DNA from 3 places in the Xylanibacter ruminicola 23 genome. Region 1 is predicted to be linked to each of the others. Evidence: riboswitches for the same ligand, from Rfam matches in the RefSeq annotation. Region 1 holds a riboswitch; each other region holds the start of a gene.

Region 1 (10,409 bases):
AGATTGAAACAGATACGTCAGCCCTGGACGATTAACGCCTTGGCTATCGAGGCAGGCAAATACCTGATTGAGAACCATATACAGATGATTCCAGACCTGAAAGTATATCTTCAGGAAACGATGCGACTGCACGCTAACTTATCGACTATCGACGGATTGAAGGTCATGAAGACAGATACCAACTTTATGCTGGTATCTATTCATAACAGTACGGCGATAGAGTTGAAACGATGGCTGATGGACAACTACGGCATTTTGATTCGTGACGCTTCGAACATTCGCGGATTAGACAACAATTACTTCCGCGTAACTACCCAACAGCCCGAGGAAAACGACCTGTTGGTAGAAGCTATCACGGCGTATGTTGACCACTTGAACGAGGTTAGCGATTAACCTCTTTAAAATAGCGCATCGAGGTCATCGTATCCAGTTCGGGATGCAGAATATGGATAAAATCGCTCAATAGTCTTTCAGGGTGGAAAGGCGACTCCTCGTAGAACAACGAACGCTCTACATCGCAACCATAAGCCGTTTGGTTCTTAAACGCTTTAAACTGATTGTAACCATGATGTTCGCTCAGCAGTTCATCATAGGTAATATCATGATCGCCACTATATCTGAAAAGCCACACATCAGCATCGCCAGCACGCTCCAGAACGGTTTCGAAAGGTAGCGAGATAGACCCGCTGTGTTCATCGTCGGCCCAAGCATATTGTGCGTTGGCATCCCTAATCATCTGGCCAATGGTGCTCTTGCCACCAGGCACATACCATACGCTACCTGTTACCTTATCAACCACTACCGATGGCTTTGTTTTAGCCTTTGCTGCCAATGCCTTAAGCTGGTGGTAGTTGTTATCTACACTCTGAAATAGCATATCGGCGCGCTCTTCGCAACCAAACAGCATGCCATAGAAACGCAGCCACTCGGCACGTGCCAAAGGCGAGGCCTCCATATAGTCGGCACATTCTATGATGGGGATGTTAATCTCTTCGAGTTTACCATAGCCACCGCTGTTTTCGAAAGGCGACAGGAATAGGGCATCAGGATGTTCGTCGATAATTTTCTCGATAACAGGACTCATACCATCGCCCACATCGCTTATCTTGCCTTTGGCCACCTGCTCCTGAATCCAAGGTATCTTAATGTACTTCAAGTCGGCCACACCCGATATGCAATCCTGTTTGCCAAACTCCATCAACATAGCGCAATGTACGGTGGTAAACATTACGGCGCGTTTTAATGGTGTGCGTACAATAGTACCGCTGGGAATATGGTTGGGTATTTCCTGGTCGGCAGGTATCAGCACATAACGGTGTAGCGTCATACCCTCCTTCCAAGGGTTCTTGATAGTTGCCACCGTATAGCCATCAAACTTCTCGACGCTAATCTGTGTGGCATATTTAAAGGTAACAGCATCGCCCCCAGCTTGCTGAGGTGCGTTTTTCTTCGCACCTCCGCAGGCTGTGAGCAATACTGCTATGATTAATAGTTGAATGTATCTCATTAATACTCAAACTCGATATCGTCGATACACATGTAAGTAGGAGTTGTTGGACCGTAGTCGTTCTTCTTAGTGCTATCGAATGCAAAGCTCAGTTTGGTAACTTTTTCCAAACTCTGGAAATCGCAGAACTGCCAATCCTTTACATACTCACCATCCTTAGCCAGGAAAACCTCAACATCCTTGGTTGAACCATCAGACAGTGTTGCAGTAACTGTGCACTTAAACCAGTCGTCCTTCTCAAACTTACCAGGAGACATTCCATCGCCATTCAGGATGGCATCAACAGCCCATGCCTCGTTGGTGAACCAGAAGCCCTTCAGGGTAACGGCACGACCGAAATCGATTTCCTCGCCATAGGTATATACTACACAGAAGTTGTTACCGCTCTTGGCAGCACCTACAGCACTATTGAACTGATCGGGATTCTGCTCCTTATAAGTAGTCTCTGTGCGATTTGAGATAGCAAAACCAGTCCAGCTGGCCCAAGAAGGTGTGTAGTTTACTGGGAAGGTTACCCCCTTTTCCTTATACTGGCAGGCGAAGGCCTCTAATCCGTAATTATCAAACTTAGTACCAGATTCGTCACCACGCCAATAGCCATCAGCACCAAGCTTCTTGTTCTCGAAAGAAACTGTAGCCTGTCTCTTACCACCAACTGGATTGTCATCATTAGTACATGATGTGAACGACAGTGCGAAACCGCACGCGAGGACTGCAAGTCCGAATAATTTGTTTGTTTTCATAACTGTTTTTGTTTTAAGTGATTAATATGAATTAATTGATAACTATCTTCTTTCTGTTTTGAATATAGACACCCTTCTTGGTTGGAGTAACCTTTCGACCCTGCAGGTCGTAGAAAGGACTTGATGAAGATGCTTCCTGCTGGATAGCACGAATGCCGCTCAAAGCATTCTCGATAGCTTGGAGCGAGGCTTCGAGATGGATATCCTCGGCACCAGCAAACTCTGTAGAGGTTTCGCCCCACCACTCGGGTTGGGGACATTTCTGATTCAAACCTGTATATACACGTACAAAGTCGATGAAATCAAGATTTACAGGCTGACGGTTCTCATCCACAGCCCACGAGATATCAATACCGCAGCCCTCATAATTATACGAGGTGGCATCGGCATTATCGCTAAAGTTGGGCAGATTATCGGCATAGCCATAGCGGAAACCTACCAGCACGTAATAGTAGGGACTGAACGACTGCTCTACCTGATCGGACAGATTCTGCATATTATCGGGCAGTCGGGTGCCTTTGAAGGTGAGATTATCTGGCAACCACTGGGGGTAATACTCCTGGGTATGGTAGTGATTACGATCGATGGTGCCGCTATTACCTTGGTTATCTGTCCAGGGAATATCACCCATGGGGTTCTGACGGTAGGTTATCTCGTAACCATAAATTACCTTGCCTGCGCTATCCACATCGCAACTGCCGCTGATTTCGTACCAAGGGTCGTCGGGCTTTCCGTTGCCGTTTACATCCTTCGACACCATTACTACGCCAGCCTCATTCATACCACCAAACACCAGATTCTTCATTTCCTGATAGGCGTTTCCCCATACGGCAAAGTCGCGCTCGCCAGGCACGTTGGCGATAGAATGATCGAAGTGGAACGTGATATAACCGCCCCAGCCGCCAAGTGCCACCAAATGGGAATTGATAGGACCAAGACCTGCCAGGTTGTTGTTACACTTACGAATCATATCGGCCTCGGTATCGCCAGCTTCGTATTCTGGCACATCGTTTACATACTGTCCTGGGGCAGGGCGATATTCATCTACCGCCTGGATGTATTTGGAGTGCACAGTAACATCGTCCATGCGCTGAGCATGGATATTACCGATGGTAATTGCGGCTATTAATAGTAAAAATATCTTCTTCATTTTTTTGTTGTTTTAAATAAAAATGCTGCGTGGGCGGGTATATCGCCTGTGCTTACCTTCCAGTCGAAGGTGCCATCGGGCAGGAAGTGCAGCAACTCGCCACTCGATACATAGTTCTTGGCATCCATCAGATAAAAATCGCGATGGATGGGGTTTACAATGATGCCATAAGGCATGCGTATCTTGCTAATCTCGGGTGCACTCGACAGACTGGTGCTTACCACCTGATGCGTTTTTACGTTGATGATACCATAGGTGATGGTATTACTCATCGACACCTCGCTCCATTGAGAACCGTAGAAATAGAGCGAATCGCCCACAATACACAGATCGCTTACTGCCTGATCGATGTGTCCACCTACTTTCATCTGGCCGTTTTCGTCGGGTGCCAGCCACCAGATGCTTGGTGCCTCAGTCATATAGTCGCCACGAGCCGTTACCCACAGCTGATTGTACTTATCGGCCTTCAGGTGGTGCAGGTTGGGGGCAACCTCTACCTTGCTGGTTTCTTGCATGGTAGCCATATCTATCACACTTACCGTACTCTCATAACCCTGTCCCGTCATACCTTGATAGCCACCACTGTTGGCTACATATAGCTGGTTGCCGATAATGGCCATCTCCTCAGGCTGATAGCCTACACTACAAGAGTCAACCTTTTGCAAGGTGAGTGTATCTACCTTATACACGCTACCCAACGGACTGTTGCTCGAAGCATAAACCGTTCCCACATACGATGACACGTAGGCATAGCGATCGTTAAACGTCACGTATCGGCAGTTAGGAATGTTTACCTTTCCTATTCTGATAGCCGAATCGGCACGGGCCACTTCAACCTTGTTTGAGCAGTTGATAACCAGCCACAGACGCGAGCCATATATCTGACAGTCGTTACCCACATCGCCCAGCGACATTACAGTACTTGGGTTGCGCTGCGAGTAGATGTTGCGATAATAGTGGGCTGTAGAATCCGACAGGTCGAGATAGTCGAGCGACGACTTGTTCGATCCCATGTTGCCCTCATTCAGCAGATACATACCTATGATATCGCCCTGCTGCGTTTTACCGCCTGGATCGCTTTTCTCCATCGGCACTATCATCACATCCTGGCGACAGGCCGAAAGGAGCAACAGGGTTAATATGTAGTACGCTAGCTGCTTCATATCTCAACGCTTAATGTTAGTGCATAGTTGCGACCAGGCATGGGGTAATTTACGATTACCTCGTAATCCTGACCTAAGAGATTGTTCACATCCAAGTGCGCTTTCATCAGCACACTATTTACTTTCCACCAAACTCCCAGACTCAGGTCGCTGGTGTACCAAGGTTCCATGTGGTTATAGATAATGTTCTCCTGCTCGTCGTAGCGTTCGCCCGCATAGATAAACGAGTAGTTCAGGTTCCAGTTCTTATAGGTAAGACCCAGAATAGCAGAACCTGAGTGCCAGGGGATGTAGGGTATCTGATGCTTATAATACGAGGTTTCGGCATCAGTAACATCGCGTGCATCCTGATAAGTGTACTGGGCACGAGTGGTAGCTATCAGATCCTTACCAATCTTGAAATCGGCCTCGGCCTCAACATCTATTCCCTTGATGTGAACTTTACCTAAGTTCAGCATCGTCCAACGGAACTGCTGCCCCTTGGGGTAAGCCACAATTTTATCGTGTACTGTATTATAATAGGCATCGAAGTGCATCTCGGCATGGCGAATGATACTATGCTCAAAGTGCTTGTTAAGCGCAAAGCCGGCATCGTACTGCAAGGCGCTCTCGGGCACCAGGTTGGCATTACCCATATCGGTATAATACAGGTCGTTGAAGGTCGGCATGCGGAAACTCTTTTTTACGTAGGCTCGCATAGAGAAGAAGGTGCCTCGGAAGGGATACACGTTAACAAATAGCGCCGGCGTGAGTTTAGATAGCGAATGACTGCTGTTTAAGCCTGCAAACTCACCCCTGCGGTGGGTTTTGTCGTGGATAAAGGTAGCCAGGATAGAGCCCTGCGCCTTCAGATGTTTGTAGTCGATAGCTGTGGCTAAGCTTACCAGATTAGAGATGCGTGTGGGGTATGCAAAGTTGTAGATATCAGCATTCAGTTTGTTCCACTTAAAATCGTAGGCCAGCGATGCACTCCAGTTGGGTAGCAGCTCCAGTACATTGGCTGTAGAAAGATAGAACTCCTGCTGCTTGTAACGATTGTCAACAGGTAGCTGGGTGGTATCCTTGTTTACGTAGTGGGTGTTGTAATAGGCATACTTGGCCAGCCATCGGGTGCTGAAACCATCGCCTATATTCTTATTATAATCGACTTGTACAAAGGTGTTCAAATCCTGTTGGCGCTCACCACGTCGCCATACGTTGTTTACGATGGCACCAGGAATGCCTCGGGCTGAGTTATATAGATAACCCTTAAGCTGCCAACTACCCTGCTCCAATCGGCCAAACAGGTTTGCTTCGATACGTTCAGCATGTATATCGCCGTTCTGTCGCACAGCCGTTGTGTCCCAAGCCGTTTGTCCGTTAGGATATTTTCGCTCGTAATGGAACTTATACTTACCGCTGGCTGTTAAGAAGCCGGCACTTACCGATGAGCTGATGGTTGATGACAGTTTCTGCTCCCAAAGGGTAGAAAAGCGGAACATATCGCTTGAACCATACTGGGTTTTAAATCGCAGATGGGTATTCTCGCCTTTCTTGAAATCAGGCGCTTTGGTACGGATATAGATAGAACCGGCGTTTCCAAAATCGCTGGCGGGCTGGAAGATGGCACTCTTCTGGCCGTTATAAAGTGTGATATCCTCTACGTTATCAAGTGAGAACTGGCCCAAGTCAATCTGTCCGTTCTGCGCATTACCTAACTGCACACCATCGTAGCTGATGCCTAAGTGATGCGTACCCATCGAGCGGATGTTTACTGTTTTAATGCCGCCCACGCCGCCATAATCCTTTAGTTGGACACCTGAGAAATAGCGCAACGCATCGGCCACAGAGTGCGTGTTCAGTTGTTCCAGCAGTTCGCCCTTCAGTTTCTGACTGGGTACCACCTCGCGCATGGCAGGCTTCGACACAACAATTATCTCCCGCACATGCTGTACGGAATCTAACTTGCTTTGTGCTGCCGTTGTCATCGTCAACACGCAAGCCATTGCCAATGTGAATGCTCGATTCATCATCTTTTATTCTGCCATCGCCATCTAACCCCAGAGATAGGCAAGCGGCTAAAGTTTCATCGGCAGGTCTTCTGACTTATCGTCTGGCAGCAAACGTCTTCCCAAAAATCTCAGTGACATACATGTTTGCGCCTCATAAAGGACGACTTACAGCAGCAGGAAAGGCCACGGGTAGGTGCCTTTCGGCGGGATTCTGTTCAGGATTCTCACCCGATTCCCTATTAATCTCCACATCAGGAGAACCGATTACAGCTGCAAAGATACAATAATTATTCTCAAAATAAATAGTTTTACTCAGTTTTTTTGATTTATACTCCCCCTTGCCATCTAAAGCACGTAAAATATTCCCAACTTGGGAATGTTTGATTCCCAGTTTGGGAACGTTTCATTCCCAACGTGGGAACAAAATGTTCCTCTAATGGGAATTATTGTAATCTAGCACTACCTCATCGGGGTTTACTTCTAATGTGGCTTTGGCGCCTGTTAGGAGGGGGAAGTTTTTTAGGTGGGCATGACCTACAGGAAAGTTGTAGCATACGGGGATGTGCCAATGCTGTAGGTACTCGTTGAGCAGGGCGTACATGTCGTCGAAACCGTTTTCGGGGTGTTTGTATTTGTTGAACTGCCCAACAATAACGGCTCGGATGTGTTTCTGTAAGCCACGTATCTCGATGTTATGCAGCATGCGGTCTACCTTACTCATGCCCTCGCCTGTATCTTCAATAAATAGTACGATTCCATCGATAAACAGCGGATCGAAATCAGAGCCTGCCAGATTGTTGAAAACGCTCATGTTACCACCAACGATAATGCCCTCGGCCTTACCTGTTATGTTTAAGGGATGGGGAGCAATGCGATAGGTGGGCAGATGACCAGCAAGCATGCCTCGTAAAGCCTGACTCACGGTATCGTTGCCCTCGTAGGTTTTCAATGCATGACACATCGAACCATGAATACCCATTACGCCTGCCCTAGCCTGGGCACACAGCAACGCCGTCACATCGCTGAATCCGATAATCATCTTTGGATACTGCTGGAGTGTATCTAATGAGATACGGGAAAGCAGATGGGCAGCTCCATCGCCGCCTCGCGAACACATGATGGCCTTGATGGATGGTGTGCGTAAAGCCCACAGCAAATCGCTAAGTCGCTCATCGATAGTGCCTGCAAAACCATGATAATCGGCCAGTGCATGGGGCGCCACGATGCATGGATAGCCCCACTTCTCTAAGGTTTGGATGCCGCCATTAATGGTAGCAGTATCGGTTGCACTTGAAGGCGAGATTATAGCGATGGTGTCGCCCGAATTTAGGAATTGGGCTGAAAGCGACAGCATCCAGCAAAGCATCAGCGATATGATAACGAGTTTCTTCATCTTGCTGGCAAAGATACAAATAAACGGGAACATAACAATTATTTAAGGCTAAAATTTTGCTGTTTGCGAAAAAAGGAGTAACTTTGCCGCTCAGATTTAAATTTAGGTAGTTATGGCAAAAACAGCGGGGAAAGAACTAACCCCTATGATGAAACAGTTCTTTGATTTGAAGGCGAAACACCCAGATGCAGTCATGCTTTTCAGGTGTGGCGACTTTTATGAAACCTATTGCGAAGACGCTATTACTGCCTCAAAGATATTAGGTATCACCTTAACACATCGTAGTAACGGTGCTGGTGGCAAAGGCGATGAAATGGCTGGTTTTCCTCATCACGCCTTGGATACCTATCTGCCTAAGCTGATTCGCGCTGGCAAACGTGTGGCCATCTGCGACCAGCTGGAAGACCCCAAACTCACAAAAAAGCTTGTTAAGCGTGGCATTACCGAGTTGGTTACACCTGGTGTGGCCATGAGCGATAACGTGCTGAATTACAAGGAGAACAACTTCCTGGCGGCTATCCATTTTGGTAAGTCGAGCTTTGGTGTGGCTTTTCTTGATATCTCGACAGGTGAGTTTCTGACAGGTGAGGGAACTGCCGATTATGTAGAGAAACTGCTGGGCAACTTTTCGCCCAAAGAGGTGCTTTACGATCGTAATCGCAAACAGGATTTTGAGCGCAACTTTGGTACTAAATACTTTACGTTCCAGTTGGACGATTGGGTGTTTACCGATCAGACAGGTAAGCAGAAACTATTACAGCATTTTAACGTAAAGAACCTGAAAGGCTTTGGTGTAGATCATCTGCAGTCGGGTGTTATTGCCGCAGGTGCCATTCTGCAGTATCTCGAGCAGACACAGCACACTCAGATAGGACATATCACTTCTATCTCCCGTATCGAAGAGGATAAGTACGTGCGACTGGATAAGTTCACCATCCGCAGCTTGGAGTTGGTTTACCCCATGCAAGAGGATGGAAAGTCACTGCTTGATGTGATTGATAAGACGGTGAGCCCAATGGGAGGCCGATTACTGCGCCGCTGGCTGGTTTTCCCTCTGAAGGATGAAAAGCCCATTAACGAGCGACTGGATGTGGTAGAGTATTACTATCGCGAGCCCGAGTTCCGTGAGTGTATCGACGATCAGATACATCGTATTGGCGACTTGGAGCGTATTATCTCGAAGGCTGCCGTTGGTAGAGTATCGCCTCGCGAGGTGGTGCAGCTCAAGACTGCCCTGCAGGCCATTCAGCCCATTAAAACGGCTTGTTTGTATGCCAAGAACCCAACGCTGAACCGTATTGGCGAGCAGCTGAACCTTTGCGAATCGCTGCGCGACCGTATCGAGAAGGAGATTCAGAACGATCCCCCACAGCTGGTGGCAAAGGGTGGCGTGATTCGCGACGGTGTGAATGCCGAACTCGACGAGTTGCGTAGCATAGCCTATAGCGGTAAGGATTATCTGCTGAAGATACAGGAGCGCGAGGCTCAGGAAACTGGTATCCAGAGCTTGAAGATAGGCTATAACAACGTGTTTGGCTACTATCTCGAGGTGCGTAATACCTATAAGGAGCAGGTTCCACCCGAGTGGGTTCGTAAGCAGACACTGGCCCAGGCCGAGCGCTATATCACTCAGGAACTGAAGGAGTACGAAGAGAAGATTCTGGGTGCTGAGGATAAGATTCTGTCGTTAGAGGGCAAGCTCTTCAACGATCTGATTATGAGCATGCAGGAGTTTATCCCACAGATTCAGATAAACGCTAATATCATTGCCCGTTTGGATTGCTTGCTCAGCTTTGCCAAGGCGGCTGAGGAGAACAAGTATATACGCCCCGTAATCGATTCGTCGGAGGTGATTGATATCAGACAAGGTCGCCATCCTGTAATCGAACAGGAACTGCCCCTTGGCGAGTATTATGTGCCCAACGATATATTGTTAGACAACGAACGTCAGCAGATTATCATTATCACTGGTCCGAATATGGCTGGTAAATCGGCCCTGCTGCGCCAAACTGCATTGATTGTGCTGCTGGCCCAGATAGGTTGCTTTGTGCCCGCAGAGGCCGCCAGAATCGGTTTGGTAGATAAAATCTTTACCCGTGTAGGTGCCAGCGATAATATCTCGCTGGGCGAATCAACCTTTATGGTAGAGATGACTGAGGCTTCGAACATCCTGAATAATGTGTCATCGCGCTCGCTGGTACTCTTCGACGAGTTAGGTCGAGGCACCAGTACTTACGATGGTATTTCGATAGCATGGGCGATTGTAGAGTATCTGCACGAGAATGCCAAAGGTCATCCTCGCACCTTGTTTGCTACTCACTACCATGAGTTGAACGAGATGGAGAAGAATTTCTCTCGAATCAAGAACTACAATGTATCAGTTAAAGAGGTTGATGGCAAGGTTATCTTCCTGCGTAAATTGGAACGTGGTGGTTCTGAGCACTCGTTTGGTATCCATGTAG
Region 2 (10,409 bases), 1.8 Mb from region 1:
AGTAGTCGTAACCCTCTGGATTACCATGACCCATGAAAGCCACGATACCCTGAGCCACAGCGGCCTTCACGTCAGCCTCGTTGTTCAGTGTGGTAGCCAGTGTCTTGGCGTCGCTCTCCTCAGCCATCAGTGGGGTACCTACAACCACCTGGCGGTCCAGACTCTTCATGTAAGCATCAGTGAAGTCACCATTACGGTTGTTCATAAAGTCCTTCACATAGCTGTCGCGCACACGGCGATACTCTTCACCAGGGATTACCTGCAGCGACTGTACCACCACCTGCTTGTAACCAGCCAGACCGATAGCGGTGAGCCAGTGCTCGGGGTCGTAATAGTCCTTAGGTTCCACATTCTCACCCGCACGGGCATTGTTGATACAGATGGCCGAAGAGAATGAGAGATATACATCCCATCCACCGAACTGAGCCTTGTAGTCATCCACCACCTTATCAAAGGTGTCATAGGCCTGTTCCCAGGTAGAACCGAAGGCTACCAGCAGGATCACCTTGTCACTCTTCTTCTGTGCATTCACTGTCTGGTTCACAGCCTGCTGATACCTGTCATAGTTCGACTGTGTTGATTTGTTGTCATCATCGCTGTCGCAAGCTGTAAACAGTGCGCTGCCCACTACTGTCAGCATGGCCAGCATCAAAAACTTAATCTGTTTCATTGTTGTTGTAATTAAAATTAGACTTAAACTTATTTGATAGTTTCTTACCTTGATTGAATCTCAGCGTGAGCGAGGCATAGATAGTTCTGCCTGGCGAGGTGGTGCCCAAATGCAGTCCGTGAGGCGTGCGGTCCACGAAATCAAAGATGTTGTCGATACCGGCATCCACTTTCAGCAGTCGGCCTATCTGATGATTGGTTGAGAGTCGCCACAATTGATAACCCTTGCCGTCGCCGTCTATCTGATAGTAGCGCTTACTGCTCAAGCGTCCGTAGATACCCACGCCCAACTGGTATTTCTTTGAGAACTGATGATTCCAGGTGGCATATACGTTAGCCTTGTGATGCGCCATACCGTCGATGGTCACCTTCTGCATCACGTCGTTCTCAGTGTCATACTGGTTGGCTTCGGTGTCCAGATAGCTGTAGCTACCACCAGCGGTGAAGTGCTTACCCTGATAGCGCACGGTGAAATCCACGCCATAGGTCTTGGCATCTTCCATATTCTGATATTGACGCACACGGATGGGGTCGTATTTCGTAATCAGTTCGCCCGGAGCCTGCTTGGTAGGTATGGTCACCAGCGTGATCATGCGGTCCACCTTATTAATATAAGGCGCCAAGGTCAGCGTCAGGTGCCCGATGGTATATTCCACGCTGGCACCGAAATAATTCGAGGTCTGTGCCTTCAGGTCTTCATTGCCCAGGTAGAGATACACACCATTCATATTCTTGATATACTGATAGTGCAACTCCTTAGGCGTAGGTGTCTTGTAACCCTGACTCCAGGTGGCTCGCAGTCGCAGGTCGCCCAACTTCAGCATGGCTGACAGTTTGGGTGTCAGTCGGGTGCCGAATCCCTCATTGCGGGTCAGTCGCAAACCGCCTGTGATGTGGAGTGGATCCAGCAGTGCCCACTCGTCCTGCACATACAGTGCTTCGGTATTGTCAGTCGCTTTTCCGCCAGCCACACGCATCGGCGCTTTCAACCAGTCGTAGCGATACTCCAGTCCGGCACTCAACTGCTGCTCATAGGGCAACGCAAAGATTCCTTTCAGCGAGATGTTAGTCAGTCGCTGGTCGCTCTGCAGTTCCTTATCACCGGGGAAGTAAGGGAAATAATTGGTAAAACGGCCGTTCACATAGCCATCCGTCAGCGTGGTGTCGGTATAGGCGTAGTTATAGGCATGCTTCTTCCAGTCGGCATCCAGCGTAATCACGTCGGTCTTGTTCAGCTTCCACTTACCACCTACTGACGCCGACGCATTGTTGTACTGCAGATCCCATGTCTTCACGTCCACACCGGGATGATGACCGCAGGGGCGATAGATGCGCTTCCAGTAGATGCTACCGTCGGCATAGAGTTCGATGGCAGGCGTGAGCTGATAAGTCAGTCGCTCAGCTATCTGCCAGTTGGTATGCCGGTTCACCGTCTTGTTGCGCGAGTCGGTGATGTGGTATTCCGTTTGTTGGATAGCTTCCTCGGCGGTGTTCTGCCAACCGTCGGAGTGCTGCAATTGGAAGTTGGTGTAGCTCGACAGTTTACCATAGTTGAGCGCCACGCCGTTATGCTGCCTGATGTCGCCATAAGTGCCTACGCGCGTGGTGTTCTCCACCATCACGCCCTGTTCGCGATGCTTGCGGGTGATGATATTGATCACACCAGCTATCGCATCACTGCCATAGAGGGCACTCGAGGCACCCTTCACGATTTCTATCTTCTCGATATTATGCGGGTCGATAAGACTCAGGTCGTTCTCGCCACCATTATCACCATGCAGGCGCCTACCGTCTATCAGTATCAGCACATACGCGTTGCCCAGACCATTCATCTGCAGTCTGCTACTCATATCGTTCTCGCTGAAATCGAACGATGCCGTGAGTCCCGACAGGATATCCTCGATACTCTTGCCGGCATACTGCTGCAACTGCCGGCGACTGATTACTTCGGTCTGCACGGGCGCATCTTTCAGCAGGTGCTGCGTACCAGTACCTGTCACCACCACCTCCTGCAAACTATCAGCACGCCAAATGTCGGTCTGGGCATTTGCACCAATAGCAAGCAAACTCAGGCCTATTGCCAATTGCTTCCCTAGTTTCATTACTATCAAATTATCACAACCGCTAACTCCTGAACGGTCTAAAGTTAAATTGTCAATCTTCAATTGACATTCGGCAGGTCTTCTGACTTTCCTCAGTCTGTCTTACCTTCCCGAGCCTGTGGCTCAGTGGCGTTATACAGGCAAACCCTTTTTGCGAGGATTACAGCTGCAGGTACAGTTACGGATTCTCACCGTATTCCCTTTTCATCGTAGTGGCATCGGCCACCAGATGACCTTATTTTGGCGACAAAGGTACAACTTTTTTCGGTTAACCACACATATTTAGCAGAAAATTTATATATTTGCACCCAAATCAACTTCAGAAGATGTCGAACAAGACAGCGTTTATGATAGCAGCACCCACCAGTGGTTCAGGCAAGACAACCATTGCCCGAGGCCTGATGCAGTGGTTCACCCAGAACGGTTACCGGGTGCAGCCCTTCAAGTGCGGGCCCGATTATATCGACACTAAATTCCACACAGCTGTCTGTGGGCACCCGTCGGTCAATCTCGATACCTTTATGACTACGCCCGCACACGTACGCGCGCTATTTGCGCACTACGGGACTGATGCTGACATCTGTATCGTCGAAGGTATGATGGGCCTTTATGATGGCTACGATCGCGAACTGGGTTCGTCGTACGACATCGCCCGCGTGCTTGATATTCCCGTGATTCTGGTGGTCGATGCTAAATCGGCAGCCTACTCGATGACAGCCCTCTTATCGGGCTTTATCCACTTCCGCGGCGACGTTCGTATCGCTGGTATAATATTTAACAAAGTTGGTTCGCAGCGCCACTTCAACATGCTGCGCGAAGTGTGCGATGAGCTCCATGTCAAGTGCCTGGGCTACCTGCCTAAATCGCCCGACCTGGAGCAAAATTCACGCTATCTGGGGCTCGATTTCTCACAACTACCCGAGTCAGACCAGTTGACTGCCCTTTTAGAGGAGAATATCGACCTCCCATCTCTCAAAAGTCTCACTACCACGCTCCATGACGAGGTAAAGTCCCAAACAAGAAACTGCGAGTTCCGGCATCTGGAAACGAAAACGCTTATAGCCAGGAATCATGAAAGTTTTTCGTTCATCTATCAGGAGACTTTAGACCAGTTTGGCGACGTCATTTTCTTCGATCCTGAGAAAGATGTGCCAACTTTTGATGGCATCGACCTGCTCTATCTGCCAGGCGGTTATCCTGAGAAGCACCTGGAGGCATTAGTGCCCAATCAGGCTTGTCTGCATGCTATCAAAAAATTTGCGGAAGATGGCGGCAGGATTGTTGCCGAATGTGGCGGTATGATGTACCTCTGTCAAGCCATCATTACCGACGATGGAAGTTTCCCCATGTGCGGTGTACTGCCCTACTCGATCACTGCCCGCAAAGCTGATCGCAAGCTGTCCTTAGGCTACCGCCAGTTCACCCTCGATGGCAAGACCTATCGAGGGCACGAATTCCATTACACGCAATTCATCGGCGATACCCCTGAGAGTATCACCCAAGTCTATAACGCTAAAGGTGAGCCTGTACCAACGCCAATTTTCAGATATCACAACGTACTAGCCAGCTACACGCACCTTTATCAAATACCCAGCATCCTATGAAATTCATCGTCATCGGTATCACAGACAACCCCAACCCCTATTTTCCCCCTGAGGTGATGGCCATCATACGCGATGGAAAGGTGTTTTCTGGCGGCAAGCGCCACCATGAGATTGTAGCCCCGCTGCTGCCTGCAGATGCCGAATGGATAGACATCACTGTACCGCTCGATGCCGTATTTGATAAGTACTCTCAACATGCATCACTCCACTCGACCTTTGGTCGCTCGCAAAGCGAGAACACTAGAAACTCAACAGAAATCATCGTCTTTGCTTCTGGGGATCCGCTGTTCTTTGGGTTTGCGAATACGATTCGTAGGAAGATTCCAGATGCTGAAATCATCGTCTATCCTACCTTCAACTCGCTGCAGTTGCTGGCCCACCGATTGGTGATGCCCTATCACGACATGCGTATCGTGTCGCTCACAGGGCGCCCCTGGGCAGAATTCGACAGAGCACTCATCGAGCGCGCACCGAAGATAGGTATTCTAACCGACCGTGAACATACACCTGCCACGATAGCCCAGCGCATGACCGACTACGGATATACCGATTTCATCATGCACGTGGGCGAGAAATTAGGCAATCCATCGGAAGAGCACCTTTCTACGCTTTCGCCGAAAGAGGCAATCCATCGTGATTTTGCCATGCCTAATTGCATCATCCTGGAACACCGTGGCGCAGTGCCACCACGACCATTCGGCATTCCCGATGCAGCCTTCACACTCCTCGACGGGCGCGAAAAGATGATCACCAAGATGCCCATCCGCTTGTTGACGCTGCAGGCCCTCCAGTTGACCGGTCGCCATGTGCTCTGGGATATCGGCTTCTGCACAGGTAGCGTCAGCATCGAGGCGCGCCTGCAGTTCCCACACCTGCAAATAGAGGCTTTCGAGATTCGTCCTGAGTGCGAATCCATCATCCAGCAGAACACTCGGAAGTTTGGCGCGCCAGGCATCCATACCCATATAGGCGACTTCCTAAAGACAGACGTATCAGGCCTGCCCCAACCTGATGCTGTATTCATAGGCGGTCATGGAGGAAAACTTAAAGAAATCATAGCTAAGTTGCTGACAGTCATATCAGATAACGGCATCATTGTATTCAATAGCGTCACCTCACCGAAGGTCACCACCGACAGTCATCAGCTTTGGGATGAAGCCTGTGCCGAACTCGGTTTGCAGCAATTCCCACCCCAACACATACAATTAAATGATTATAACCCCATAGAGATATTATCATGCAAAAAATAGCCATCATACAGATTAGCGATGCTGGCAGCGAAATCGCCAGTCAGTTGCAGTGCGAACTCGGTGCCGAACTCATCCAACGAACCGATGTTGGTAACCAATGGGCAGCCTATGATGCCTTCGTTTTCATCGGTGCCATGGGCATCTGCGTGCGCACCATCGCCCCTTACATCGAAGACAAGCATACCGACCCGGCCGTGGTCTGCATCGACAGTTTTGGGCTCAACGTCATCTCCGTTCTCTCCGGCCATATCGGTGGCGCCAACGACTTGACACGCCACATTGCCGCCCATCTTGGTGCGCACGAAGTGATCACCACCCAGAGCGACAATGCCGGACTGTGGGCACTCGACACGTTGGACAAGCAGTTCAACTGGAATATGGTGGGGTTTGACGATATCAACGCGTGCATCAGCGCTTTCGTGAATCGCGAGCCCACTGCACTGCTCATGGATATCCGCGACGCAGGTACCGACTTTCTGGAGCGCACCCTGCCCGACCATGTCACCATCGTCAACAGCATAGATGAGGTTACCCCCAAAAGATTCAGACTGCTTATCCAGGTGACGCCCTACATCATCGACACCCCACCAGGCGTACTCAAGGTGTGCTATGTGCCAAAGGTAGGCGTACTGGGATTTGGTCTGGCTAGTCATCCAGCCAACTACGAGCACATCCTTGAAGAAATCGACGAGGCCATCACTGACAACGATATCATGCCTTGCTACAAGCGCTTCTGCACCATCGATGTGAAGCGGGATGAGGAGTTCTGCGCCAAACTCCAAAAAGAAACAAATAGCGAGGTGGTATATTACACCGGCGAGGAGTTGGCCAAAGTAGAAGTACCCAATCCCAGCGAAACCGTAGAGAAACATGTGGGCACGCCCTCAGTCTGCGAGGCAGCGGCTATTCTCGGTTCCAACCACGGCAAACTGATTCTTCCTAAGATAAAAGGTAAGAACTGGACGGCGGCCTTGGCCATCGACCACAAATACCTGCGCGAGCAGAAAGGACACATAGAGATTGTAGGCGCAGGCCCTGGCGATCCCGATTTGGTAAGTGTACGAGGACGCAAGATGCTCGAAAGGGCTGATTTGATACTCTATGCAGGCTCACTTGTTCCAAAGGCTTTGACGGAGTGCCACAAGCCAGGAGCAGTAGTTCGTTCGTCAGCTGATATGGCACTCGAGGAACAATGCGAGCTGATGAAGAAGTTCTATGACGAGGGCAAATTCATCGTGCGCCTCCATACAGGCGACCCATGTATCTTTGGCGCTATCCAGGAACAGATGGCCTTCTTCGATGCCAACCACATGGAATACCATATCACTCCAGGCATCAGCTCGTTTCTGGCGGCAGCAGCCGAACTGCAGAGTCAGTTCACGATTCCAGAGCGCTGTCAGACGATTATTCTGACCCGTGGCGAAGGACGCACACCCATGCCCGAGAAAGAACAGTTGCACCTGTTGGCCAAGAGTCAGAGCACGATGTGCATCTTCCTCTCAGCCAGTATCGTAGATGATGTGCAGCGCGAACTGCTGCAGGAGTACCCCGAGGATACGCCCGTAGCTGCCTGCTATCACCTTACCTGGCCCGACCAGAAGATCTATCGCGGAGTACTTAAAGATTTAGCTCAGATAGTTCACGATAACCACTTGACGCTCACCACGATGCTCGTTGTTGGAGAGGCTATCGACAACCGTCAAGGACTGTCTGAACTCTATTCAAAAAACTTCACTCATCTATTCCGAAAAGGCAAAGCATGATACTGGTATTTGGTGGAACAACAGAGGGACGCAAAGCCGTGGAGGTGTTGGAAGAAGGGGGTTCGCCCTACTTCTACAGCACAAAGACCGGCGAGCAGGACATCACGCTGCAGCATGGTGTGCGCATAGACGGCGCACTCGATGAGGCAGCAATGATGCACTTTTGCACCGAGCACGGCATCCGGATGATAGTGGATGCCGCCCACCCCTTTGCAGCACTGTTGCACCAGACCATTGCCAAGACTGCCAGCGCACTCTCGCTGCCCGTAGTACGCTTTGAACGCATCTACCCGCCATGCGACCCTGCCATCACCTGGATTGACGACTACACCCAGATACCACACGACATCCATAGCCTTCTCGCCACCACCGGCGTGCAGAGCATCAGCAAACTGAAACCGCTCGCGGCCGATGGAATCAGTATCTTTTATCGCATCCTCAACCGACCGTCGTCGATCGCCTTAGCTCTGAAACAAGGTGCCACCCAAGCGCAGCTATGCTATTACGACGACCCCAATGATATACCCGTTCAAGCAGACGCTATCTTATTGAAAGAAAGCGGTTTATCAGGCGGATTTACAGAAAAGGTAGTAGCAGCCAAAGCCTGCGGCATGCGTGTGATAGCCATCAAGCGCCCAGAACAGCCCAAATCATTCATCGTGGTTGACGGTCCTTACGGGTTACGGAGAATGGTAGAGAAGCTACTGCCAGAGTTCTATCCCCTGCATAGCGGACTCACCACGGGCACCTGTGCCACAGCAGCAGCGGTGGCAGCCTGCATCCGACTGACTTCAGGCGAGATGCCTGCCGAAGTGCCTGTGATGCTGCCTAACGGCGAGACCATCCATGTAGCAGTGAGCTATGGCGACGACTATGTCGCCTGCATCAAAGAAGCCGGCGACGACCCGGATGTTACCAATGGCATCGAGGTCAGGGCCCAGGTCACCGAATCCGATCACTTTGAGATTCTTGGTGGCGAGGGTGTTGGCAGGTTTACGCTGCCTGGCTTCGATTATCCCCCAGGCGAGGCTGCCATCAACAAGGCACCACGGGAGATGATTCGCCAGAACTTAGAAAGATTGAAGATGGAAGATGGAAGATTGAAGATTGTGATTAGTGTGCCGCAGGGGGCTGAGATTGCGCGCAGGACTTTTAATCCGCGATTGGGGATTGAAGGGGGCATCTCCATCATTGGTGTTTCGGGCATCGTAAAGCCGTTTAGCGAGGAGGCGTTTGTGGATAGTATCCGTAAGTGTATGACGGTGGCTAAGGCGTCTCAATCGGCAAGAGTGGTGATCAATAGCGGCGGAAAGAGTGAGCGGTTTGTGAAGGCCCTCTACCCCGAGCTGCCCCAACAGGCGTTTGTGGAGTATGGCAACTATATTGGCGAGACGCTCAAGATAGCCCACGAACTGGATATACGCAGCATCACACTCGGCGTGATGATAGGCAAAGCTGTCAAACTGGCGGCTGGTCATCTCGACACGCATAGCAAACGCGCCACCATGGATAAAGCGTTTATCAGTGAGATGCTGCACGAGGCCCATTGCGATATCGACATCAGCGATATCACCTTGGCACGCGAGATATGGGAGAGACTCTCCCCAGAACAACAACAGGATTTTGCCGACGTCATCATCAGCCATTGCGCCGCTTATTGTCAACCGCTACTGCCCAATGGCGAGTTGACTATTCTTCTGATTGCCGACGACGGAACAATACTACCGCTATCACCGGCGCACCAACCAGTGCCGTCACGGAGTTAACGGGCAGTGCACCCTCGAAACCAGGCATACGGGCTATGAGATTGCATACCAGCGCCAAGGCCGCCCCACAAAACATCGTGGCAGGCATCAGCACGCGGTGATCGCTACTGCCAAACAAGGCGCGCGCCAGATGGGGCACCGCCAATCCGATAAACATGATAGGTCCGCAATAAGCTGTGACGATGGCCACCAGCACACCCGAGCTCAGAATCACCAGCAGTCGGGCACGCTTGATGTTCAGTCCCAGATTGGCAGCATATCTATCGCCCAGAAGCAGCAGATTCATCGGTTTCACCAGCAGGCAGGCCAGCGGCAGCAGCACACACATCAGTACCACAAACAGCACCATTTCATCGCCCGATACGCGCGAGAACGAGCCTAAGCCCCACACCACAAATGCCTTCACATCCTCTTCGGGCGAGAGAAACTTCAGTACACCGATGATGGCATTGGCCAGATAACCTATCATCACACCGATAATCAGCAGCGTCACATTTCCCTTCACCTTCTGTGAGAGCCATACGATGAGCATCATCACCGCCAGGGCACCGATGATAGCCGCCACACTCATGGCAGCATCGCCCAGATAACCCAGTCGGCTCAGTGCCACGCCACCTATCCTACCCGACAGTAGCACCACGAAAGCCACACCAAGCGCCGAACCATTGGAGATACCCAATACCGAAGGTCCTGCCAACGGATTGCGGAACACCGTCTGCATCTGCAGTCCGCTCACCGCCAGTCCGGCACCAGCCACAACAGCCGTCATCACCTGTGGTAGTCGTGATTGCCAGATAATATTCGTCCATATCTCGTTGGAGGTATCACCAGCCAGAATGCGGCACACATCCCCCACCGGAATCTCTACCGACCCCAGCAGCAGGTTTACAATCGCCAGCACAGCGATACCCAGCAACAGTGCTATGAACTTCGGTGCTTTCATTTCAGCAAGCGATAGAATGTAGGTTTATAATCAGACTCCACCAGTTCTGGATGGAAGATAGCCACAAAATCCTTCAGCAGCACGTCGGGCCTCACGGGCGATATCTCGTAATAGGCCGTCTGCTTCATGTTGCAGTAGATCACCTTTTTCTCCTTATAAGCCTTGAAGAGCTCGTTGCGCGGTTCAGATGCCTTCAGCGCCTCGTACGAGAACTCACCAGGATAACTATTCAAGATGCGCCAGTAGTCGGCATTGGCTGCCAAGGCATACATCTTCTCAAACTCCAAGTCTTCGCCACTGGTCTCCTCATCG
Region 3 (10,409 bases), 420 kb from region 1:
TTTCGGTCAGGACGCTATCGACAACTGTTTGTCGCTGATTTCAGAGCTTGAAAATGCCAATACCACCATCGCTACAGCAAAACTGAGCGAGGCTCAAGAGGCTTACCTGCGCAAGGTACTCGAGACTCTGGTTGGTAACGTCATCGTTCCTACCTATACACAGTTGGCTGATGATGTTGAGGATTTGGAGAAGACTCTGAACGGTCTGACCGTAAACAGCATTACACAGGCCCAGATTGACAAGGCTTGTGCCGACTTTAAGCAGGCCCGCCAGAACTGGGAGCGCTCTGAGGCATTCCTGATGGGTGCCGCCAGCGATTTCGATATCGACCCAACTATCGATTCATGGCCTTTGAACCGCAGTCTGCTGCTCAACTACTTTAACAATGGCATGAACGACGAGATGCTGGAGGATGCCACCATCCTGGGCTTCCACGCTTTGGAGTTCATCCTGTTCCGTAACGGTCAGAACCGTAAGGTAGCCGAGTTGCAGGGTAACGATACCTACACTAACTTCGAGAAGATTACTGGTGCCCAGGAGCTGGCTTACGCTCAGACTATCTGCACCCTGCTTAAGCAGCGTTGCTTCCAGTTGCAGGTTGCCTGGGAGGGCGAGACAGCAGCTAATGCCGCTCGTGTAGCAGTAGTTAAGGCCGCAGGTCTGGATATGACTACCGCCGCAGGTCTCTCTTATGGCGAGAACCTGAAGCAGGCTGGTGTAAGTGGCAGCAAGAGCACCTTCCCCACACTGAAGGATGCCATTGCTCAGGTACTGATTAACGACGAAGGCTCATGCTTGGCTATCTGTAACGAGGTAGGTACAGCCAAGATTGCCAACCCATTCTCTGCAGGCGACATCGCTTATGTAGAGTCGCCTTACAGCTACAACTCAATCACCGACTTCCGCGATAACATCCGCAGTATCCGTAACGTATGGCTGGGTTCAACCGACAAGAAGGCTAACGAGTACAGCTTCCACACCTTCTTTGCCAGCGTAAAGAGCGACAAGGTGAACACCGCTGTAGAAAGCAACTACGTGGGTGCTATCGAGGGTATCAGCAACATGCCAACACCATTCGTTAAGTATTGCAGCGTGGTATGGGGCAAGAACTTCGACGATCCCGACAACTGGGACTCTACATCTGGAGAGTAATACACCTGAACATTAATTAAACAAATACACTAATGGAGAAAATATCGAAACTAACATGTGTTGTATGTTTCGGAATGCTGTCGGCCGCAGGGCTGACAGCATGTTCCGATAATAACGACTTTGCAGATCTGGGACCTCTGACACCTGAAGAACAAGCATTCGGAAAAGCTACTGGTAATTTTACTGCCGAGGAATGGTACCCCGGCGGTGAGCTCGGCACCACCGAGAAGGCCAGCTATTCGGCCATCACTCCTGCTGCTATAGCCGCTGGCATGGAGGAAGACTTCAATACGGGTGAAGGTTTCTTTGAGAAGCTCTACACCTTTGAGCAGGAACCACGTAAAGGCTTAGGTCCTGCATGGGTGCGCAACTCGTGTATCGCCTGCCACCCCAGCTATGGTCACGGCAAGCGACAGACCGAATATCGTGCCAACCAGATTGGCAACGGCTATCTGCTGGTGATTTATCATCCTGATACCAACGGCTACATCACCGAGGTTACAGGTATGCCTCAGACACAGGCCATGTCACCCTTCAAGGCTCCTATCGACGAAAATCAGATAACCATCGACTGGAAGAATGTGACAGCCATGGAGAGCGGACTGCCCATGAAGTTTGAAGATGGCGAGGAGTACGCCCTCATCTATCCTGAAGTAACAATCCCACAGACCGCCTTCAACACCAACCCACTGCCTACCAACTACGAGGTACGACTGGAGTCAACCATCGGTGTTTATGGTACAGGCCTGCTCGATGCCATCAGCGATGAGGATATCGAGGCACAGTGGTTGGCCGAGTCGAAGCATGCCACACTGAACCCTGCCATGTGGGATCAGGAGGCTGGCACCTTCAAGGCGTCTGCCTACTATTCGGCTGCTTATAACGATCTGGGCACATTCCGTGGCTCTCATGGTCCGATTAAGCGCTTCACCTATGCCATGACTCGCGGTTCGCTGCAGGATGGTGCCGGTTCTAACGCTATCTGGAATATCACCAACGTCACCCGTAGCGACCGTCACTTCCTATACACCACCCCAGCATGGGCAAAGGCACAAAGCGAGGATAAGGAGGTTATCAGCTATATCAAAGAGCATGGTGAATCGCCACTCAGCATTCTGCACCCCTACTATGCCGATGGTACCGACGAAGGTATTGCGGCTCGTGTAAACGAGATTCTGAGCTGTTCGTCGATTGCCAAGAAAGAGACTTTCGACAAGTACCTGTTTAACGGTGCACCTTATAATGGCAAGGAAGAGATGAGCGACAAGCAGTACTATCAGTTTATGGTATGGCATCGTGCTCTGGCTGTGCCTGCTGCCCGTAATCTGAACGATGAAGCCGTACAGCGCGGTAAGGATCTGTTCTCGCAGATTGGCTGTGCCCGCTGCCACCGTCCTTCATGGAAGACTGGCAACGACGATATGTGGGTAGATGCCAGCATCAAGGCTTATGCCAAGAGCATTGGTAAGGATGCCAACAAGATGCTGCCACGCTATCCTAACCAGACCATCTGGCCTTACACCGATATGGTTCAGCATCGCCTGATGATGAAGAACGACATCCGCACTGGCTGGTGCCGCACCACACCATTGTGGGGTCGCGGACTGTCGCAGTTGCTTACAGGTGCTAACGATCGTCTGCACGACTGCCGTGCCCGCAGTGTACTTGAGGCTATCATGTGGCATGGTTATTCAAAGCAGTCGGATGCTTACGGACCAACAGAGAAATTCTATCATCTGCCTAAGGCCGATAGAGATGCTGTAATAAAATTCATCGAGTCAATATAATAATCGCACGCCATTTACGTTTTATTATATATGAAGCGAAGTATAATCATTCTATACATCGTGGTGGTTGCTGTACTGGCAGCCGCCACGGTTTTTGAGAAATATCAGGGTACAGAGTATGTATCCAACAATATCTATGGTGCCTGGTGGTTCTCGGCCTTATGGGCTTTGTTAGTAGCCATCAGCATATTCTGGCTCATCAAGCGTAAGGTGCGTCGCCCATCGGTAATGGTGCTACACCTGTCGTTTGTAGTTATCCTGGCAGGTGCCCTGCTCACGCATCTCACCGCCGTAAGAGGTGTAGTACCTTTACGTCAGGGCGTAGCCACCAACACATTCCTAACACGCGACATGCACCTCCACCAGTTGCCTTTCAACATCTGTCTGGAGCATTTTGACGTAAAGTTCTATGAGGGGACAGAGATGCCATCCGACTATATCTCGCAGGTTACCATCGATGGCAAGCCCTTTACCATCTCAATGAATCAGATTGCCAGTTATAGGAATATCCGCCTGTATCAAATGGACTACGATGCAGATATGCAGGGTAGTATCCTGTCGCTGAATTACGATCCATGGGGCATCCCCGTAACCTACTGTGGTTACGCCTTGCTGTTTGTATCGCTCATCTGGATACTCATCGATCCTAAGGGCAGGTTCCGCGAACAGCTGGCTTTGCTGCGCAATCATCGCCGACAACTGAATATCTTTGCAGCTGGCATCGCGGCATGCTTCTTATTCCTGATGTATCACTTCTTGAATAAGTACTCGCCTGAGAACCACCCCATGCCTGTACTCAACTCGCGTTTGCTGCCCATCCATATTGCAACTATCATGCTGGCTTACACCCTATTGTTGTTTGCCTGCCTCAGCAGTCTGGTGGGTATTATTTCTGCCAAGCATCGCCAAGGCATGCAACACCTGTCGCAGATGCTGCTCTACCCTGCACTCACCTTCTTAGGCTTTGGTATCTTTATCGGTGCCATCTGGGCCAACATCTCGTGGGGAAACTACTGGTCGTGGGACCCCAAAGAAACCTGGGCACTCATCACCCTGATGATTTACGGCATCCCCGCCCATCGTAGCATCAAACTTAATCACAACGTGTATATGGTTCTGGCATTCCTCACCATCCTCATGACTTACTTTGGTGTAAACTACTTCTTAGGCGGCATGCACTCGTACGCTTAAGGATACTCCAATACCTATTTTATATTAGTTCTTTTTATTGAACACCGAAAGGTGCGCGATGCTTAAAACACTCTGTTTTAGGTATTGCGCACTTTATTTTTTCGCCGTACCTTTGCACCGTCGAATTAAAAGTATAACAATGAGAACAGAAAGAAACATCCCAACGGAACTCAAAGTACTGATGAACCACATCTACGAGCTGAATAAAGGCGTGCGCCAGATGGTACTGTTTACCTGCAATAAAAAGTATGGTAACCAGGCTGTTGAACGATTGGAAAGCCAAGGCATACCCTACGTGCTGCAGCCTGCAGGTCAGCAGAACCTGAACGTTTACTTTGGGCGTCGCGAATGCCTGGATGCCATCCGACTCATTGTTACCCGTCCGTTGAACCAACTTACACCTGAAGAGGATTTTATTCTTGGTGCTATGTTGGGGTACGACATCTGTGCCCAGTGCGAGCGCTATTGCAAACGTAAAGGACAATGCGACGGAAACTGCAAATGTAAGAATTAAACCACATAATGATAATATAAAGTAATGAATTCAACTATTGTAATTTATGGTTCCTCTACAGGAACATGCGAGGCCATCGCAGAGAAGATAGCCTCGAAGCTGGGTTGCGAAGCCTTGAATGTACAGGATCTTTCGGCCGAAACCGTTGCCGCAAACCAGAATCTGATCTTAGGTACCTCTACCTGGGGAGCTGGCGAACTGCAGGACGATTGGTACGACGGTTTGAAGACCTTACAGGGTGCCGACCTGAGCGGAAAAACTATCGCCATCTTTGGTTGTGGCGACTGTTCTACCTATAGTGATACATTTGTAGGTGGTATGGGTGAGCTCTATAACGGCATCAAAGACAGCGGTGCCAACTTTATTGGTAGCGTTGAAACCGATGGTTACACTTTCGACGATTCTGAAGCAGTTATCGACGGAAAGTTTATTGGCCTGCCTCTCGACGACATCAATGAGGACGACCAGACCGATACACGTATCGATGCCTGGTTGGCAGCTATTACTCCAAGTCTTTAATCACAGGTGTAAATTTATAAATAAGTATTTGTTTAGTTAGGGTAAAGGTGGCTAGTCGAGACGACCAGCCACCTTTCTTTTTTCGCATCTTTGCGGCATAAATTAACAATCATTGTTTCTATATAGCCACTAAACTTTGTGGTTATAGTGTCTGATAAGACACGCTACACCAATGGTTGCGAGCAAAAATTCCAAAGCTACTACTAAAATGTATACCATAGTAATTTGATTATAAATTAGGTGAAACAGAACATATCCAATTTTCGAGATTGCATTGGGGCGTTTCAGCATATAGCTGTTCGCCAACAATGTGCGCATGGCGTTCACGCAGTTCATGGCAAATTTTATCTGCATCATGATTCAGTTTGTTACCTAATGCCACTAACACGGCAAAGTTCTTTCCACTTAGGCTAGCACCACGCAACGTTTGACAAGCCCACTGCCAATGGGGAGTCATACTTCCATCAGCCATAAACTCTAATGCAAGAACAAAACTCTGGCAGTTTTCTATCTGCCTGTTGTTAATACTCTGTACGCTGATAGTTTCAGCGCCAAGCTTGTCGGCTATTTCTTCTGCAATAGCCTGACAACTGTCGTATACCACGACGATTGATTCATGTTTCATACCCACAAAAATTAAGTTGCGCCTCACGCCCTTACATCGAGAGCATTTAGCAAATACCGAAAAAGGCTGGTCTTCAGACTTTCCTCCACTCCCAAGCGCCTTCTCACCCAAACGGGCAATGGCATTGATGCTTAGGAGCCATAATGGAGTTCACTGCTGCGGGACAGTCGGAGATTCTCACTCACATTCCCAATTAATCGCGGCTAAGCGAACCTTTACGGGCGAAGGTCGAGGCTATGCCTCAACGTTCACGTTATGTCGAGGCGTAGCCTCAACTTTCACATAGACTCATTCTTGAATCACGTTGCAAATATACAACATTATTCTTATACGCCAAACAAAAAATCAAAAATAATTTGTTTTATACAAAAAAAGGCCCCAGGCCTTCTATCCGTTAGCGAGATAGTTGGCCTGGGGCACGTTTGGCAGTTAACGCTTCGTTCCATTACGCACTGCACTTCATTGTCAAAAGGATATTGATCATTAGGTTATATCTATTACTTAAAAAAAAGAAAGAGCGATTAAATTTTCTGGTTGCAAAGGTAAGGCAAAAAATCCATTCCCACAAGGGTTTAGACAAATAGTCGGGTGGTTTCAGACAAATCGTCGGACATTTCAGACAATCTGTCGGACAAAACGACACGTCGTCGGACAAATTACACAACTTTTGGTACTTAATTTCAAGATAATGATAGCAAAACACACGATAAAACTACATTTTGTTTTGTGGTTTTAAACAATTTTATATCTATAATAGGTGTAGTTATCGCGAACAAATACCCGACTATTTGTCTGAAACCACCCGACCATTTGTCTGTGCTATTGCAGATACTGTCTTTTTGTTATATCTTTGCACCAGAAATTTAAAAACAAAAGTAATAAAAGTATGGAAACAAATCTAATTATCCTGATGGCATTCGCCTTAATAGTGTTGGCAATGATTGTAAGATTGTGGGTACTCGACATGAGCCACAATGGTAAACTGTAATAGTATATATCTTAAAAAGATGCATTTCAATATTGGTGTGATAAACTTCTAAAAACATGGAAATAGCGCTGATGGTTCTGTTAGTCGTCGCCGTGATATTATTTATCCTGGTGGTAAGAATGTTGGTGCTCGACATGACTCACAATGATAATTAATGCTAACTAAATTCAACTGGCTACGCAAAAAGAGTTTCGGCATGTATTCGGTTCTCTCTGCCGGTGGTTACAGATTCTAAATCTTTATGAATGGAATATTGAAGGGGGAAAAGATAAAAACTTGATTTTTTATTTGGGTTTTTAGAAAATAACCCGTACCTTTGCACCTACAAACTATTTATCATGAAAATTTGTAGGTGCATATATTTAATAAGTATAGCTATCATCCTTACCGTGCTCACGGCCTGTGGCGGTAAGGGCGGTGAAAAACGAGGCGACATCCCCGCAAAGCGCATTTCCACACGTGGCGACAGTATTGCTCTGGCTGCTAGATTTTCTGGCGACTTTGAGCATTTCCTGGCCGTTACTGACAGTTTGGCCGAAGTTGGCGAACTCTCGCCGATACGTGCCGAAGGCTATCGTGGCGTAGCTTATTTCCAGATGGGACAGATGGATAAGTGCATCGAGTGCTTCCGTCGTGTTGTTTCTATCGAGAATCCTCCTGCCGAGGACTTCTGGGAGTACATACATGCAGGCACTAACCTGGTTATCATGCTAACCACCGATCGCGACTACGATAATGCCATGCGCACTGCCCTCCTGCTTATCGACAAGCTGAAGGATGTGGACAATCCATACTGTCCTGTCGAATTACAGACGCTTTACTTAAGCCTAGGCGACACCCAGATAATGTTGGAACGCTTCGACGAAGCCAAGAAGAGTTATGACGATGCCTATCTGTGGGTACTTCGCACAGTTAACGACTCTACAAACCGACCGATAGCAGCCAGCATTCAAACCTTAGAGAATATCGCCGTTAGTCACATCAATCACCACTTGAATGAGGCCGGCGTATGGGTAGATCGCATGGACTCGCTTGTAACTATCTATGAGAAAGAGCCCAAGCCGATTGAAAAAGAATTAAAAACACTGCGTGCCTTAGTTTGGCTGCATCGTGCACAAGTGTACCAGATGAACGGAAAAACAGCCGAAGCCGCCCGCAATTATGCCCAATATATGAAAACCGACTTTGGACAAACACTCGAGGGACGCATCAACGGCTGCGGATACCTGGTAGAAGCCCGTCGCTATGCCGAAGCTGCCGACAACTATACCGAGCTCGACCGTTTTATTAAGGATTGGGGTTATGAATACGATTTAGAAACCATCGGTCAGAATCTGCTGCCTAAGTTCCGTTCCAACTATTTTGCCGGACGTAAGGACTCGGCCCTCCATGTGGCCATGCAGATAGCCGAAGTCTACGATACGGCCCTTGTACGCCAGAAGCGTAGCGAAAGTGCCGAACTGGCTACCATCTACGACACGCAGGGCAAGGAGCGCCAGATAGCAGAACAGCGCGCCCAGAACCGATTCGTAACAGCCATCAGCATTGCCGTCACCACAGCAGCTTTACTTATCCTGGCTTTCGGTCTCTATGCCTTCCTGCAGTGGCGCATCACCCAGCGACACAACCGCATCCTGGCCCGACAGATTACCGAGGCCGTAGAGTATAAGGAGAAATACAAAGAACTGAAAGCCGCTAACCGTTCGGCCGAATCAACAAATTCACCAAAGGTCGAAGCTGAAACTGCTGAACCAAGTACAATTGGAGCAGGACTTAGCATCTCTGATTTCACGACACTTACCGACGAGCAGTTATTCCTCTGCCTGCGCGATTTGATTGAAAACGAGAAACTGTTCTTGCAGCCCGACTTTGACCGACAGTCGCTCATCGATCGTACAGGCCTGTCGAAGGAACGCATTGGTGCCGCCTTTGCACAGGGTAGCGATAGTGTTTCGCTGCCAGCCTACGTTCGCGAACTGCGCCTCGATTATGCTGTAAGTCTGATGAACAGCCAGCCCGACCTGAACGTTGAGCAGGTAAGTCAGGCCAGCGGATTTACCAATGCCGACACCTTTACCCGCAACTTCCGCACCAAGTACGGCATGACGCCAACCACCTATAAACAAACAAATAACAACGCGTAAAAAAAATAACATATGGACAGAATGAAAAAACTACTTTTATTAATGCTTGCTGCCATGACAGCAACAATCAGTACACAGGCACAGACAAAGCGATCGGCCGACTTCAAAGCTAAGTATCAGCTGAAGGAGGTCGTAGTGATGAGTCGCCACAACATCCGCTCACCACTGGCATCGGGCGGTGCCACCTATATGCGAGTAACGCCTTATGAATGGTTTAAGTGGACATCGCCAGGCAGTCAGTTATCATTGCGTGGCGGCGTACTTGAAACAGAGATGGGACAGTTTTTCCGCAAATGGTTGGTAGGCGAAGGACTGCTGCCCGACAACTACCGTCCCGATGGCGACGATGTGCTGTTCTACGCCAACTCTCGCCAGCGTACATTTGCCACAGCTAAGTATTTCTCAGCCGGATTCCTGCCCTTCGCCAACGTGGAGATTAAGCACAAGTACGAGGAGGACAAGATGGATCCCTTGTTTACGCCACAGTTCACAAAGATGAACGATACCTACCGCCAGCAGGTTCTCGCCGAGATAAACGCCATGCACAACGGTCCACAGGCTTGGATGCAGTCTGTACAGCCCACCCTAACGCTGGTAGAGGAAATCATTGATATGGCGCACTCACCAGCAGCGCAGAACGACACAACGCACTTCTGGTACGATGACACGCAGTTTACATTAGAGAAGGGCGACGAACCAAAGATGACAGGCGGCTTTAAGCTGGCCAATAGCGTAGCCGACGCTCTGGTGCTGCAATGCTACGAAAGCGAGAGCTTGTCGGCCTTCGGCCATGAGTTGACTCAGGAGCAATGGCGAGCCATCTGCGGCATCAAGGAGGTATACGACGCTTTGCTCTTCACAACTCATAGTGCTGCCGTAAACCTGGCTTACCCATTAGTGAGTCGTATCCGTGAAGAACTGCACCACGACCGACGTAAGTTCACATTCCTCTGTGGTCACGACAGCAATCTGGCCAGTATCGGTGCAGCCCTGCGTCTCGTATATCCAGAAACCGAACAGGCTCTGGAACTACATACCCCCATCGGTTCTAAACTCGTGTTCGAGAAGTGGAGCAACGGTACAGATGAGTACGTTGCCATCAATCTGGTATATCAGTCCGTCAGTCAGTTACAGAACCGCACATTGCTTTCTGTCGAAGAGCCACCTATGATTCTCCCCGTCACCATCGAAGGACTGACGGCTAATAGCGATGGACTCTATCGTCTGTCAGATCTCGATGCCCGCATGGCCGAAACAATGACGGAATACGATGCCATCAAAGACACCGAGGCTTCCGCCATCCCAGCTCCTGCCACCACCATTCCCTCCGGCTCTGCCCGTTCCTACACACTCAGCGGAACCCTGGCTCCTAATAGTTACCGAGGAATCGTTATCGAACAAGGCCATAAGACCGCAAGAACAAAATACTAGTTTTTAAGTATTGCACACCCTACCAATAAGTACTGAGCGCAAACAGCGTATGGCCCA

The links. Region 1 has a riboswitch for cobalamin ahead of PRU_RS12875 (TonB-dependent receptor). Riboswitches for the same ligand answer to the same signal wherever they lie in the genome.
Region 2: it holds a riboswitch for cobalamin, as region 1 does, so the genes downstream of both, PRU_RS05650 (TonB-dependent receptor plug domain-containing protein) here and PRU_RS12875 (TonB-dependent receptor) in region 1, are expected to answer to the same signal.
Region 3: it holds a riboswitch for cobalamin, as region 1 does, so the genes downstream of both, PRU_RS14335 (NADPH-dependent FMN reductase family protein) here and PRU_RS12875 (TonB-dependent receptor) in region 1, are expected to answer to the same signal.

Annotation. Positions count from the first base shown of each region.
Region 1 covers NC_014033.1:3,023,097-3,033,505, reverse strand. Annotated here, with positions in the region: gene PRU_RS12900 (pyridoxal phosphate-dependent aminotransferase) at 1-393, shown strand, start outside; gene PRU_RS12895 (ABC transporter substrate-binding protein) at 383-1,507, opposite strand; gene PRU_RS12890 (DUF4465 domain-containing protein) at 1,507-2,250, opposite strand; gene PRU_RS12885 (hypothetical protein) at 2,282-3,400, opposite strand; gene PRU_RS12880 (YncE family protein) at 3,397-4,563, opposite strand; gene PRU_RS12875 (TonB-dependent receptor) at 4,560-6,572, opposite strand; cobalamin riboswitch at 6,617-6,834, opposite strand; gene PRU_RS12870 (S66 peptidase family protein) at 6,988-7,947, opposite strand; gene mutS (DNA mismatch repair protein MutS) at 8,060-10,409, shown strand, end outside.
Region 2 covers NC_014033.1:1,271,935-1,282,343, forward strand. Annotated here, with positions in the region: gene PRU_RS05645 (sirohydrochlorin cobaltochelatase) at 1-670, opposite strand, end outside; gene PRU_RS05650 (TonB-dependent receptor plug domain-containing protein) at 657-2,771, opposite strand; cobalamin riboswitch at 2,827-3,016, opposite strand; gene PRU_RS05655 (cobyrinate a,c-diamide synthase) at 3,098-4,375, shown strand; gene PRU_RS05660 (bifunctional cobalt-precorrin-7 (C(5))-methyltransferase/cobalt-precorrin-6B (C(15))-methyltransferase) at 4,372-5,625, shown strand; gene cobM (precorrin-4 C(11)-methyltransferase) at 5,613-7,388, shown strand; gene cbiD (cobalt-precorrin-5B (C(1))-methyltransferase CbiD) at 7,385-9,154, shown strand; gene PRU_RS05675 (iron ABC transporter permease) at 9,078-10,097, opposite strand; gene PRU_RS05680 (ABC transporter substrate-binding protein) at 10,094-10,409, opposite strand, start outside.
Region 3 covers NC_014033.1:3,446,097-3,456,505, reverse strand. Annotated here, with positions in the region: gene PRU_RS14360 (imelysin family protein) at 1-1,153, shown strand, start outside; gene PRU_RS14355 (di-heme oxidoredictase family protein) at 1,186-2,940, shown strand; gene PRU_RS14350 (cytochrome c biogenesis protein CcsA) at 2,971-4,131, shown strand; gene PRU_RS14345 (DUF2023 family protein) at 4,271-4,645, shown strand; gene fldA (flavodoxin FldA) at 4,670-5,164, shown strand; gene PRU_RS14335 (NADPH-dependent FMN reductase family protein) at 5,394-5,789, opposite strand; cobalamin riboswitch at 5,837-6,021, opposite strand; gene PRU_RS14330 (helix-turn-helix domain-containing protein) at 7,116-8,921, shown strand; gene PRU_RS14325 (histidine-type phosphatase) at 8,943-10,352, shown strand.